One region of the Enterobacter nematophilus genome, then DNA from elsewhere that is predicted to be linked to it. Evidence: predicted binding sites of a transcription regulator. Region 1 holds the regulator's gene; each other region holds the start of a gene.
What was found. Region 1 encodes PurR, which represses purine synthesis genes. Its sites were predicted from a motif close to CANGCAAACGTTTGCNTG; they were not measured.
Positions count from the first base shown of each region.

Region 1 (4,213 bases):
CCAAAAAGCCCAGCACGCTTAAGCCGCCGAGCCAGACTAAAAAACCTTTCCTGGGTTGCACTGTTTTATTCTCCTGAGGAGGCAGGTATACGTTGGCGCTGAGTGTAGGGAGTGCAAAGCCGCTTGTGAAACGCTAATATTTGGCGGGTGCATTCAAATTTTTTGCAGGCAGAAAATGTGGTCAGATTATTCTCTTGAAGTGGTCGATGCTGTCGCGCGTAACGGCAGCTTTAGCGGGGCGGCGCAGGAGTTGCACCGCGTCCCTTCGGCCATCAGCTATACGGTGCGACAGCTTGAGGAGTGGCTGGCGGTTCCGCTGTTTGAACGGCGGCATCGTGATGTGGAATTAACGCCCGCAGGGGCGTGGTTTTTGAAGGAAGGGCGTTCTGTTATCAAAAAAATGCAGATCACCCGCGAGCAGTGCCAGCAGATCGCGAACGGCTGGCGGGGACACCTTTCCATCGCGGTGGATAACATCGTTAAGCCCGAACGCACCCGGCAGATGATCGTCGACTTCTATCGTCATTTTTCGGATGTCGAGCTGCGGGTCTCGCAGGAGGTGTTCAACGGCGTCTGGGATGCGCTGGCGGACGGCAGGGCAGAGATGGCGATTGGTGCGACCCAGGCGATCCCGGTCGGTGGACGTTACGCCTTTCGCGATATGGGCATGCTGAGCTGGAAATGCGTGGTGGCAAGCGATCATCCGCTGGCGAAGATGGAAGGGCCGCTGAGCGACGATACGCTGCGCAGCTGGCCGTCGCTGGTGCTGGAGGATACCTCCCGCTCTCTGCCCAAGCGTATTACCTGGCTTTTAGATAACCAGCGGCGGGTGGTGGCCCCTGACTGGGAATCGTCGGCGACGTGCCTCAGCGCCGGGCTCTGCGTCGCGATGGTACCCGTTCATTTTGCGCGTCCGCGCATCGACACCGGCGAGTGGGTTGAACTGACGCTGGAGAATCCGTTCCCGGATGCGGCCTGCTGCCTCACCTGGCAACAAAATGATGTCTCGCCCGCCATGGCCTGGCTTCTGGATTATCTGGGGGACAGCGAAACGCTTAACCGGGAGTGGCTGCGGGAGCCAGACTGACTGGCTCCGCAATGAGATTAACGACGATAGTCGCGGAACGGACCGTCCGCAACGGAACGGCGTTCGATGAGGCGAGGGTGAACTTCAATGGACTGCGACTCTTCACGCTTGTTGACGATCCTGTCCAGCAGCATATTGAAGGCGGTTTCACCCAGCGAATCTTTCGGCTGGTGAATGGTGGTCAGCGCTGGCGTGAAGAAGCGCGCGTTGCGCACGTTGTCATACCCGATCACGGAAATATCCTGCGGGACGCGCAGGCCCAGCTCGTCGGCAGCGCAGAGCGCGCCCATTGCCATGATGTCCCCCCCGCAGAAGACGGCGGTTGGACGGTGCGGCTGAGAGACGATCTGCTGCATCGCGCGGTAGCCTGATTCCGGCTCGAAGTCACCCTGCACGATCCAGTTTTCCGGCACGGTAATCAGCGCTTCTTCCATCGCTTTCATAAAGCCGGCCAGGCGGCCAGCGCCGGTGTTGCGTTCCAGCGGGCCCGGGATCACGCCAATCTCGCGGTGGCCGCGTTCGATCAGATAACGGCCCGCCATATAACCGCCTTCGAAGGCGTTATCGATGACGGAGTCCGTGAAGTCGGCGCGCGCTTCGCCCCAGTCCATCACCACCATAGGGATATGGCGATACTCTTCCAGCATCGACAGCACGGATTCCGGGTACTCGGAGCACATCACCAGCAGGCCATCCACGCGCTTTTGCGCCATCATCGACAGGTAGGCGCGCTGTTTTTCAATGCTGTTCCAGGCGTTGCCCAGAATCAGGGTATAGCCTTTCTGGAAGCAGTTTTTCTCTACCGCTTCAATGATCTCGGCAAAATAGGCCGCTTCGCTGCTGGTCGCCAGCAGACCAATAGACTTGGTGTGGTTAACCTTGAGGCTGCGCGCAACCGCGCTCGGGGAGTAGTGCAGCTCTTTAATTGCTGCCCAGACGGCGTTGCGCGTCTCTTCCGCCACAAAGCGGGTTTTGTTAATTACATGTGATACGGTTGTAGTGGAAACGTTTGCGCGTTTTGCTACGTCTTTAATTGTTGCCATTAAATGTCACTCCAGACCATATCCTAAGCTCCTGAAAAACTTGAAGGTAAACGTTTGCCTTCTCTCACCCTTATCACGCAATTTTGGATTGCGGCACGCCGGGAAAACGACACGGGACGTCAGGAGGGGGTCAATGGCCGGTACGCTAATAAATTTAGCGTGGAATTTTGGCCTATCTTGATGAAAAGGGGAAGAGGTAAAGTGTTTATCAGCTTAAATCATGGAAGATTTTTGACGTAAACTGTGCAAAAATGAGCAAGCTCACTTTTCGTGGGGGGATTAAAAGGAGAAAAATTGATGAGTTCCGATCTGAAGTTTTCGCTGTTCACCACCGTTATTGTGCTGGCGCTGATTGTGGCGGCTGGCCTGACGGCTGCGCTGCACTGATTTACGCGGGGGGAGAGCCTTCTCCCTCCCGAACGTCCCGATTGTTACTTCCCTGGCAAAAATCTTTTGCCATTTTGTTAACTTCTCATTTTTTGTGATTGATGTCATGCTTTCCGCTTCTTTGTTCTGTGTCACTACATGACACGGCATCCGGAGTTGACGCATGAAAATCAATTTTCCCCTGCTGGCCCTGGCGATTGGCGCTTTTGGGATTGGCACCACTGAATTCTCCCCGATGGGGTTACTGCCTGTAATCGCCCGGGGCGTGGACGTCTCGATCCCGGCCGCCGGGATGTTAATCAGCGCCTACGCCATCGGCGTGATGGTGGGGGCGCCGCTGATGACGCTTCTGCTTTCGCACCGCGCGCGCCGCAATGCGCTGATTTTCCTGATGGCGATTTTCACCCTGGGCAACGTGCTTTCGGCCATTTCGCCGGACTACACTACCCTGATGCTGTCTCGCATTCTGACCAGCCTCAACCACGGTGCCTTCTTTGGGCTGGGATCGGTCGTGGCCGCAAGCGTGGTGCCAAAACACAAGCAGGCAAGCGCCGTGGCGACCATGTTTATGGGGCTGACGATTGCCAACATCGGCGGCGTACCGGCGGCGACCTGGCTGGGTGAAGCGATCGGCTGGCGTATGTCTTTCCTGGCAACGGCCGGGCTGGGCGTGGTCGCGATGGTGGCGTTGTTCTTCTCCCTGCCGAAAGGCAGCGCCGGAGAACGTCCGGAAGTGCGTAAAGAGCTGGCGGTGCTGATGCGCCCGCAGGTACTCTCCGCGCTGCTCACCACGGTGCTGGGGGCAGGGGCGATGTTTACCCTCTACACCTATATTTCACCGGTGCTGCACGATATCACCCACGCAACGCCTCTCTTCGTTACCGCGATGCTGGTGCTGATTGGCGTCGGCTTCTCGATTGGCAACTATCTCGGCGGGAAATTTGCCGACCGTTCCGTGAGCGGCACGCTGAAGGGCTTTTTAACTCTGCTGATTGTCATTATGGTCGCTATCCCGTGGCTGGCGCGGAATGAGTTCGGCGCGGCGATTGCGATGGTCGTCTGGGGAGCCGCTACCTTTGCCGTGGTGCCGCCGCTGCAGATGCGCGTGATGCGCGTCGCCCATGAGGCGCCGGGCCTCTCGTCTTCCGTAAATATCGGGGCGTTCAATCTCGGCAATGCGCTGGGTGCCGCCGCCGGAGGCGCCGTGATTTCAGGCGGTCTGGGGTACAGTTTTGTGCCGGTGATGGGGGCGATTATTGCCGCGCTTGGCCTGCTGCTGGTGATGATGTCCGGCCGTAAACAGCCTGAAGCGGTTTGCACGGCTGAATAAGCAAAAACGCAGAAGGGTTGCCCCTTCTGCGTGTCTCTTACGCGGCGAAGTTCTTCGCGACAAAGTCCCAGTTAACCAGAGCCCAGAAGTGCTCCAGATAGTTCGGGCGCGCGTTGCGGTAATCAATGTAGTAAGCATGCTCCCACACGTCCACGGTCATCAGCGGCGTAGCGCTGGTGGTCAGCGGGGTGCCCGCGTTAGACGTGGATACGATAGCCAGTTTGCCATCCGCCTCTTTTACCAGCCACGTCCAGCCAGAACCGAAGTTCTTGATGGCTGCATCGGTAAACTTCGCTTTAAACTCCGCAAAGCTGCCAAAGGCGGCGTTGATGGCGGCTGCCAGTTCACCGGCAGGTTCGCCGCCGG
Region 1 is NZ_JAPKNE010000001.1:572,266-576,478, reverse strand. It holds gene punC (purine nucleoside transporter PunC) at 1-61, opposite strand, end outside; gene punR (DNA-binding transcriptional activator PunR) at 176-1,087, shown strand; gene purR (HTH-type transcriptional repressor PurR) at 1,105-2,130, opposite strand; gene cydH (cytochrome bd-I oxidase subunit CydH) at 2,428-2,517, shown strand; gene OSH03_RS02655 (MFS transporter) at 2,681-3,847, shown strand; gene sodB (superoxide dismutase [Fe]) at 3,885-4,213, opposite strand, start outside.

Region 2 (4,213 bases), 230 kb from region 1:
GGTTTTAAAAACTGGCGATTCTCGGCGTAATAATCCGCCAGACGCCAGGCATCACGCTCATGCACAAGACGAACGACCAGCCTGTCAGTTGTCAGACGCACTTTTGGCACATTACTGCGATAGCCAAACATCAATACCACTCCTTCCCGTCGCTTCAGCTTACCCATTAGCTTTACTATACCTGCGCCTGTGCCGTCTGTGAAAACAGTGACATACCATTTTCACCTCTTTTCACATTTTTCGATGAGAACTCTCTATCAAAGCACCGTTTTGATAAAAAAATATTGTCGCGCCCGGGGGTGGGAAAAAACGCGGCGACACCGCAGAATGTTAGCGTGCTCACCTTCTTATTTTCCCTGGAGGGAAAATGTCCCGCGTATCACAGGCCAGGAGCCTGGGTAAATATTTCCTGCTCGTCGATAACATGCTGGTCGTGCTCGGCTTTTTTGTCGTGTTCCCCCTCATCTCGATCCGCTTTGTCGATCAAATGGGCTGGGCGGCATTGATGGTTGGTATTGCGCTGGGGCTACGTCAGTTTGTCCAGCAGGGTCTGGGCGTCTTTGGCGGCGCGATCGCTGACCGCTTTGGCGCTAAACCGATGATCGTTACCGGTATGCTGCTCCGCGCGGCAGGCTTTGCCACGATGGCGGTTGCCCACGAGCCCTGGCTGCTGTGGTTCTCCTGCTTCCTCTCCGGTATCGGTGGCACCCTGTTTGACCCGCCGCGCACCGCGCTGGTGGTGAAGCTGATTCGTCCCCAGCACCGCGGCCGCTTCTTCTCCATTCTGATGATGCAGGACAGCGCCGGGGCGGTTGTTGGCGCCCTGCTGGGCAGCTGGCTGCTGCAGTACGATTTCCGTCTGGTTTGCGCGGCCGGGGCGGTGCTGTTTATTCTTTGCGCGCTGTTTAACGGCCTCTACCTTCCGGCCTGGAAGCTGTCGACGGTAAAAGCCCCGGTGCGCGAAGGGCTCGGACGCGTCCTGCGCGACAGGCGTTTTGTCACCTACGTGTTGACCCTGACCGGCTATTACATGCTGGCCGTACAGGTGATGCTGATGCTGCCAATCATGGTGAACGATATTGCGGGCACGCCTGCTGCCGTAAAATGGATGTACGCCATCGAAGCCTGCCTGTCGTTAACGCTGCTCTACCCGATTGCCCGCTGGAGTGAACGACGTTTTCGCCTGGAGCATCGCCTGATGGCCGGGCTGTTTCTGATGACGCTGAGCATGATGCCGATCGGTCTGGTAAACACGCTTCAGCAGCTTTTTACGCTGATCTGCACCTTCTACATCGGCTCCATCATTGCCGAGCCCGCCCGCGAAACGCTGAGCGCCTCGCTTGCGGATGCGCGTGCGCGGGGCAGCTATATGGGCTTCAGCCGCCTGGGTTTGGCCTTTGGCGGTGCGCTGGGTTACGCCGGCGGCGGCTGGCTGTTCGATGCCGGCAAAGCGCTGAACCAGCCGGAGCTCCCCTGGATGATGCTCGGCGTGGTGGGTGTCATGACGCTCCTCGCCCTGTGGTGGCAGTTCAGCCAGAAGCGCAGCGCGAGCGGCATGCTCGAGCCCGGCGCGTAGACCTTCCCTCCGGCGGGAGAAAACTCCCGCCTCACTTCTCAGTATTTTCTGCTGGTTTATGCCATTTCACACTGACATACTTGCGAAACAGGACAGAAGCGCCGATTTTTCGTTGAGGAACACTATGAAGAAAATTGTCATTGCCGCCGCATTTATTGTCAGCGGACTGCTGGTGGGCTGTAACCAGCTTACGCAATATACCGTCAGTGAGCAGGAAATTAATCAGGCGCTGGAAAAACATAACAATTTCTCTAAAGACATTGGCGTGCCGGGGCTGGCCGATGCCCACATCGTGCTCACCAATCTCACCAGCCAGATTGGTCGCGAAGAGCCGAATAAAGTCACTCTGGCAGGCGATGCCGCGCTTGATATGACCTCCCTTTTTGGCAATCAGAAAGCCAACATCAAGCTCAAGCTGAAGGCGCTTCCCGTTTTCAACAAAGAGAAGGGGGCGATATTCCTGCAGGAGATGGAAGTGGTCGATGCGCAGGTTTCGCCGGACAAAATGGCACCGGTACTGCAAACCCTGATGCCCTATCTGAACCAGTCGCTGCGAAACTACTTTAACCAGCAGCCGGCGTACGTCTTAAGCGAAGACAAAAGCAAGGGTGAAGCTCTCGCGAAAAAATACGCAAAAGGGATAGAGGTGAAGCCGGGAGAGATCGTTATTCCTTTCACCGATTAACCTGAAGGGCGCTGCGGCGCCCTTTTTTTTACGGAAAAGTGTGCAAACGAAAACGTTTCCGCTTATGATTTGTGTCCGGCAAAAACAGCCATCCTTATGACTGATTCCTGACAAGCCGGAGCTTCCATGACTGCACAACCCCAGGTTCTTAAAATCCGCCGCCCAGACGACTGGCATATCCATCTGCGTGATGGCGATATGCTGAAAACCGTCGTGCCCTATACCAGTGAAATTTATGGCCGCGCGATTGTCATGCCAAACCTGGTTCCGCCAGTCACCACCGTCGATGCAGCGGTTGCCTACCGCCAGCGCATTCTGGATGCCGTTCCGGCGGGACATGATTTCACCCCGTTGATGACCTGCTACCTGACCGATTCACTGGACCCGAACGAAGTGGAACGCGGGTTTAACGAAGGCGTATTTACGGCGGCGAAACTCTACCCGGCGAATGCCACCACCAACTCCAGCCACGGCGTCACCAGCATTGATGCCATCATGCCGGTGCTGGAGCGCATGCAGAAGCTGGGCATGCCGCTGCTGGTACACGGCGAAGTAACGCATGCGGAGATTGACATCTTCGACCGTGAAGCTCGTTTCATCGAGACCGTGATGGAGCCTCTGCGCCAGCGCCTGCCCGCGCTTAAGGTGGTCTTTGAGCATATCACCACCAAAGATGCGGCAGAGTATGTTCGCGACGGTAACGAGCTGATCGCTGCGACCATTACCCCGCAGCATTTGATGTTTAACCGTAACCATATGCTGGTGGGCGGGGTGCGCCCTCACCTGTACTGCCTGCCGATCCTCAAGCGCAACGTTCACCAGCAGGCGCTGCGCGAGCTGGTCGCCAGCGGATTCACGCGCGCGTTCCTGGGCACGGACTCCGCGCCTCACGCCCGCCATCGTAAAGAGGCTAGCTGCGGCTGCGCGGGCTGTTTCAACGCCCCAACGGCGCTTGCCAGCTATGCAACCGTATTTGAAGAGATGGACGCGCTGGAGCATTTCGAAGCGTTCTGCTCCCTCAACGGCCCGCGCTTCTACGGCCTGCCGGTCAATGACACCTTCATTGAACTGGAGCGCAAAGCGAGCCAGGTTGAGGAGTCTATCGCGCTAACGGATGACACGCTGATCCCCTTCCTGGCAGGTGAAACCGTAAGCTGGACAGTAAAACGCTAAAAAATCAACGCCCCTTGTTGTCAAACCGACAATATGCCTGTATAAATAAACAGTATATTACACAGGGGGCATTTATGCGTATTGAAGTCACCATAGCCAAAACTACCGTTCTGCCTGCCGGCGCGCTTGACGCTCTGGCAGGCGAATTATCCCGTCGTATTAACAACACCTTTCCCGACAACGCGGGCGCCGTAACGGTGCGTTACGCCGCAGCGAACAACCTCTCCGTCATGGGTGCCGCAAAAGAAGACAAAGATCGCATCAGCGAAATCCTGCAGGAAACGTGGGAAAGCGCAGACGACTGGTTCATTACCGATTAACACTGCTCCCTCATTGTGTTTTTTGCCGGGTCGCCCCGGCTTTTTTTTTGCCTGTAATTTCGATAGTTCAAATTAATTCAGCGTCTTCTTAAAAAATCGTGAACGAGATGGTGTTTTATTGTTCGAACAATCCTAAAAAGCAGAAAAATGTGTTGCTACCTGTTTATTTTTCCCGTTGGAACCCTTATTACTTGGTATACTGAAGAAGCTTTCAGAAAAACATGCATTGAACCTCAGAGCCGTTGTCTTCTAACACGCATTTAGGGGGTTATAATGGAAAAGAATAACGAAGTCATCCAGACCCATCCGCTTGTAGGCTGGGATATCAGTACCGTAGATAGCTACGATGCGCTGATGCTGCGTTTGCACTACCAGACCCCAAATCAACTCAACCGTGACGAAGCGGAAGTTGGACAGACGCTGTGGCTAACAACAGACGTCGCCCGTCAGTTTATTTCT
Region 2 is NZ_JAPKNE010000001.1:803,794-808,006, forward strand. It holds gene rimJ (ribosomal protein S5-alanine N-acetyltransferase) at 1-131, opposite strand, end outside; gene mdtH (multidrug efflux MFS transporter MdtH) at 368-1,576, shown strand; gene OSH03_RS03825 (lipoprotein) at 1,701-2,261, shown strand; gene pyrC (dihydroorotase) at 2,388-3,434, shown strand; gene dinI (DNA damage-inducible protein I) at 3,509-3,754, shown strand; gene bssS (biofilm formation regulator BssS) at 4,028-4,213, shown strand, end outside.
Region 2: a site for PurR is predicted at 2,307-2,324, ahead of pyrC (dihydroorotase). Genes of this name have one in related genera too.

Region 3 (4,213 bases), on a different contig from region 1:
TTATTGACGCCTGTCATTTCCAACAAGTATTCACCGGACGACTGAGTAGTTGTGCTGACCATAATTATACCTTGTTGGCCTCGCATATCGCGTTATAAAAGGGCGCAACGAATTGCGCCCAGTGAAGACAAAACAAAGATCTTATTTACCGATAAACTCAGCCAGGTTGGACTGGTCTACGCCCACGTAAGGCACGCGAACGATTTTGTTGTCAATTTTCCAATTGGTGCCATCCGCCGCGCCTTTACCGTCGGCGAGGTTTTTCGCCAGATCGAAGGTCGCTTTCGCCTGGTTGTTGGCATCGTTCAGAACGGTACCGGCCATCGCGCCAGATTTAACCAGCGCCAGCGCTTCAGGCAGAGCATCCACGCCAAATACCGGGATGGACGATTTATTGTGGGCTTTCAGCGCTTCAACCGCGCCCATTGCCATCGCATCGTTGTTAGCAATGACCACTTCGATTTTGTTCGCGTTCGGGCCAGACAGCCACGCGTCCATCTTATCTTTCGCCTGAGCGGTGTCCCACATCGCGGTATCTAACGCCAGCTGCTGGGTTTTCAGGCCTTTGTCGTTCAGCTCTTTGATAACATAGGTGGTACGCGCTTCAGCATCCGGGTGGCCAGGCTCGCCTTTCAGCAGCACGAACTGGATCTGACCGTCTTTGTTCAGGTCCCAGTTCGGGTTCGCCGCCCAGTGTTTCGCGATCAGATCGCCCTGAATAATGCCGGACTCTTTAGAGTCGGTACCGACGTAATACGCTTTGTCATAGCTGTCCAGCGCTTTACGGGAAGGTTCTTTGTTGAAGAAGACGATTGGCACGTTCTGGCCGCGCGCTTTCTCAATAACCGTGCCTGCTGCAGCCGGGTCAACCAGGTTGATTGCCAGGGCCTTAACGCCTTTTGCCAGCAGAACGTCGATCTGGTCGTTCTGTTTGGACTGGTCGTTCTGGGAGTCGTTCATCAGCAGCTGTACGTCTGGCGCTGCTTTCGCATCTTTCTCAATTGCTTTACGCACAACAGACATGAAGTTGTCGTCGTATTTATAGATGGTCACACCAATACGGGTATCCGCAGCGTGCGCTGCTGCACCAAAAAGCATGCTTGCCATTACAGCAGACAGGGTCAACACCTTCTTATTCATGGTATCTCCGGTTTTTTTATGCAGGGTAGTTCTTGTGAATAACGATCGGCAGGCAGGTGTTAATAAAACGTTACTGACAGCCGACGCTCACTTATAAAATTTCTATCTTCCGTGGTCGGTAACGCTCCAGAAATGCGTTTTATTCGTTGTTTGCGGCACATTGGCTATAGTGAAAGCGAATAATCACCGTTACATAGCGTTTCAGCCCCTAAAACGCTGACATCATAGTCAGCGCCTTGTTAAGATACTGTGAATTTACTCACAGATTGAAAACGGTTACATCACCTGATGTAATCAGTTAGTGATCGGAACCACAATTTGCCGGGCGGCAACGGAATGACGACGCACCAGCGTCGGCATGAAGCAGTGCGTAGCCCCCGGATCCAGCAGCCCTGCTGCCCCCTGTAGCGCCAGCTCGGTCGCCAGTTTTGCCATAGAAGCAATGGGATAGCGCACCGTAGTCAGCTGCGGGTCGGTGTAACGGGCAATCGGAATATCATCGAAACCAATCAATGACAAATGCTGTGGCACCGCAATGCCGTTATCCTTCAGCGCAGTCAGCGCGCCCGCGGCCATGCTGTCGTTATAGGCAAACACCGCAGAAAGCTGCAGGTTGCGGCCCAGCAGTTCGACCATTGCCGCCTCACCGCCCTGCATGTCCGGCGTTCCGGTGCCGATCCAGCTTTCTGATGGCGTAATGCCGTGCTCTTTCAGGGCGTTTTGCCACCCCTCACGCCGCAACGCGTCATCTTCAATTTGATGGCTGGAGGCCAGATAGCCGATCCGCTGATGGCCGTTATTGATGAGCATTTTGGTGGCCATCATGGCGCCGCTGACGTTATCCAGCCCGACGCAGCGGTGGGCATAGCCCGGGACGATGCGGTTGATCAGCACCATGCCCGGGATCTGCTCCATAAACCCGGCCAGCTCTTCATCGCTTAAGGCTTTTGAGTGGACAATCAGGGCGTTGCAGCGCTGGCGGATCAGCACTTCTATGGCATAGCGCTCCTTTTCGGCCTCGTGATAGCTGTTGCCAATCAGCACGTATTTCTGATGCTGCTGGGCGACCACATCGACCGCTTTCACCAGCGCACCGAAAAAGGCGTCCGAGACATCCATGACCACCACGCCGATGGTATCGCTGACCTGCGTTGCAAGCGCCTGCGCGTTGGCATTTGGCCGGTACCCTAGCTGGGTCACGGCTTTCATTACGGTTTCACGGGTTTCAGGGCTAACCAGCGCGCTATTGTTCAGCACGCGGGAGACGGTGGCCACAGAAACGCCCGCCAGACGGGCGACGTCACGAATGGTGATCATATTCACCATCCTTCAAAGAATTGCAGCAACTCACAGACACCCCCTGTGTTTAGCAAGGTGGCTATTTTGGCAGCGAGAGAAAGGGGACTACGTGAAGAAAGTCACACTCATGAAAACGCTTACATCCGTTTTGTTAATGATTGTGATCCAGATCGTTATCTGGATGTATTACTCAATGATACCCCTGAAGCATGTGCGGTTAACTGACGCCATGCCCACTCCAGCGGCCCCTGGCGGAAATAACGCAGCCAGATGACAGAAAACGCCAGGTTTACTACCCAGACCGGAATAACAAACGCCAGCAGCCCGAGGCGGTCGAATTTCATAAACAGGCCAAAGCGATAGAAAAGCGTGGTACAGATCAGCGTTTGCAGGAGGTAATTGCTTAACGCCATCCGCCCGACGCAGGCAACGGCGCTGACGATCCACAGACGAGAAAGCTGCGGCCAGAAGCCATAGATCAGCGCCGCATAGCCGATGGTCTGGAACGGCGCGCTCAATTCACGCGGCACCTGCAGCAGAAACGCGCACCAGCGGTAATCCCAGTGAAGGTGCCACTGCGCAATCACCGCCGGAAGGTTAATCAGCACGCCCAGCAGAACCAGCCCCGCGCCGGTGCGGCGGTAGTGACGCAGGCTGAATTCCCCTTTCAGCCAGCCGGTGCGCATCAGCGACGCGCCCATCAGCATCATGCCCGCCAGCTGCCAGCCGTATTGCGCGCCCAGCGCAAGGAGGTTATCCCCCAGCATATCCGCACGGTTGCTTATCGCCTCCGTACCGCCCTTCAGCTTCCAGTACTGCTCGTACTGCAGGTTAGCGGCATCCGGGATCCAGGAACGATTGGTCGCGTCACCGGAGATCAGCCCCAGCAAAAGCAGGACGCCGAGCCCCATGAAATAGAGCATTACGCCGGTGTTAAACAGGCTTTTCACGCTGTGCGCGTCGCGAATCAGCCGCCAGCAGATCAGCCCGACTAACCCATAAGCGAGAAGAATATCACCGTCCCAGAAGAACAGGCCGTGAATGAACCCTAGGATGACCAACAGCGTTAAGCGCGACTGGATCCAGCGCGTGCCGCGTTTGAGCAGAAGCTGCAGGCCCGCGCCAAACAGCAGCGCAAACAGCGTGAGGAATTTAACCTGGGCAAACAGGTCAAGGATCGCCCACGTCCAGGCATCGCTTCGGGTGATGTCGCCGTACCAGGCGGGATTGAGATAAGCGGCCTTCGGCAGACCGAAGGCGCTGATATTCAGCAGCAGGATACCCAGTATGGCGACGCCGCGAACAAAATCGAGCGTGACGTTTCGCTCCATGGTCCCTGCCCTGTCTGATTAGTTGTGGTGACGCACGGCGCGCAGGAACTCCTGGCGGGTGTTCTGGCTTGATTTAAACAGGCCGCCCAGCGAGGTGGTGGTGGTCGCGCTGGTTGCATCACGCACGCCGCGCGCTTTCACGCAGTAGTGCACCGCGTCGATGGAAACCGCCACGTTATTGGTGCCCAGCAGCGTTTGCAGCGCGATCAGGATCTGCTGCGTCAGACGCTCCTGCACCTGAGGGCGCTGCGCGAAGAACTGCACAATACGGTTGATCTTCGACAGGCCAATCACCGTGTCTTTCGGGATATACGCCACGGTCGCTTTACCGTCGATGGTCACGAAATGGTGTTCGCAGGTGCTGGTCAGCGTAATGTCACGGACCGTCACCATCTCATCCACCTTCATCTTGTTTTCGATGACGGTAATTTTCGGGAAGTTGG
Region 3 is NZ_JAPKNE010000002.1:181,318-185,530, reverse strand. It holds gene mglA (galactose/methyl galactoside ABC transporter ATP-binding protein MglA) at 1-62, opposite strand, end outside; gene mglB (galactose/glucose ABC transporter substrate-binding protein MglB) at 142-1,140, opposite strand; gene galS (HTH-type transcriptional regulator GalS) at 1,435-2,457, opposite strand; gene yeiB (DUF418 domain-containing protein YeiB) at 2,613-3,770, opposite strand; gene folE (GTP cyclohydrolase I FolE) at 3,789-4,213, opposite strand, start outside.
Region 3: a site for PurR is predicted at 2,566-2,583, ahead of galS (HTH-type transcriptional regulator GalS). Genes of this name have one in related genera too.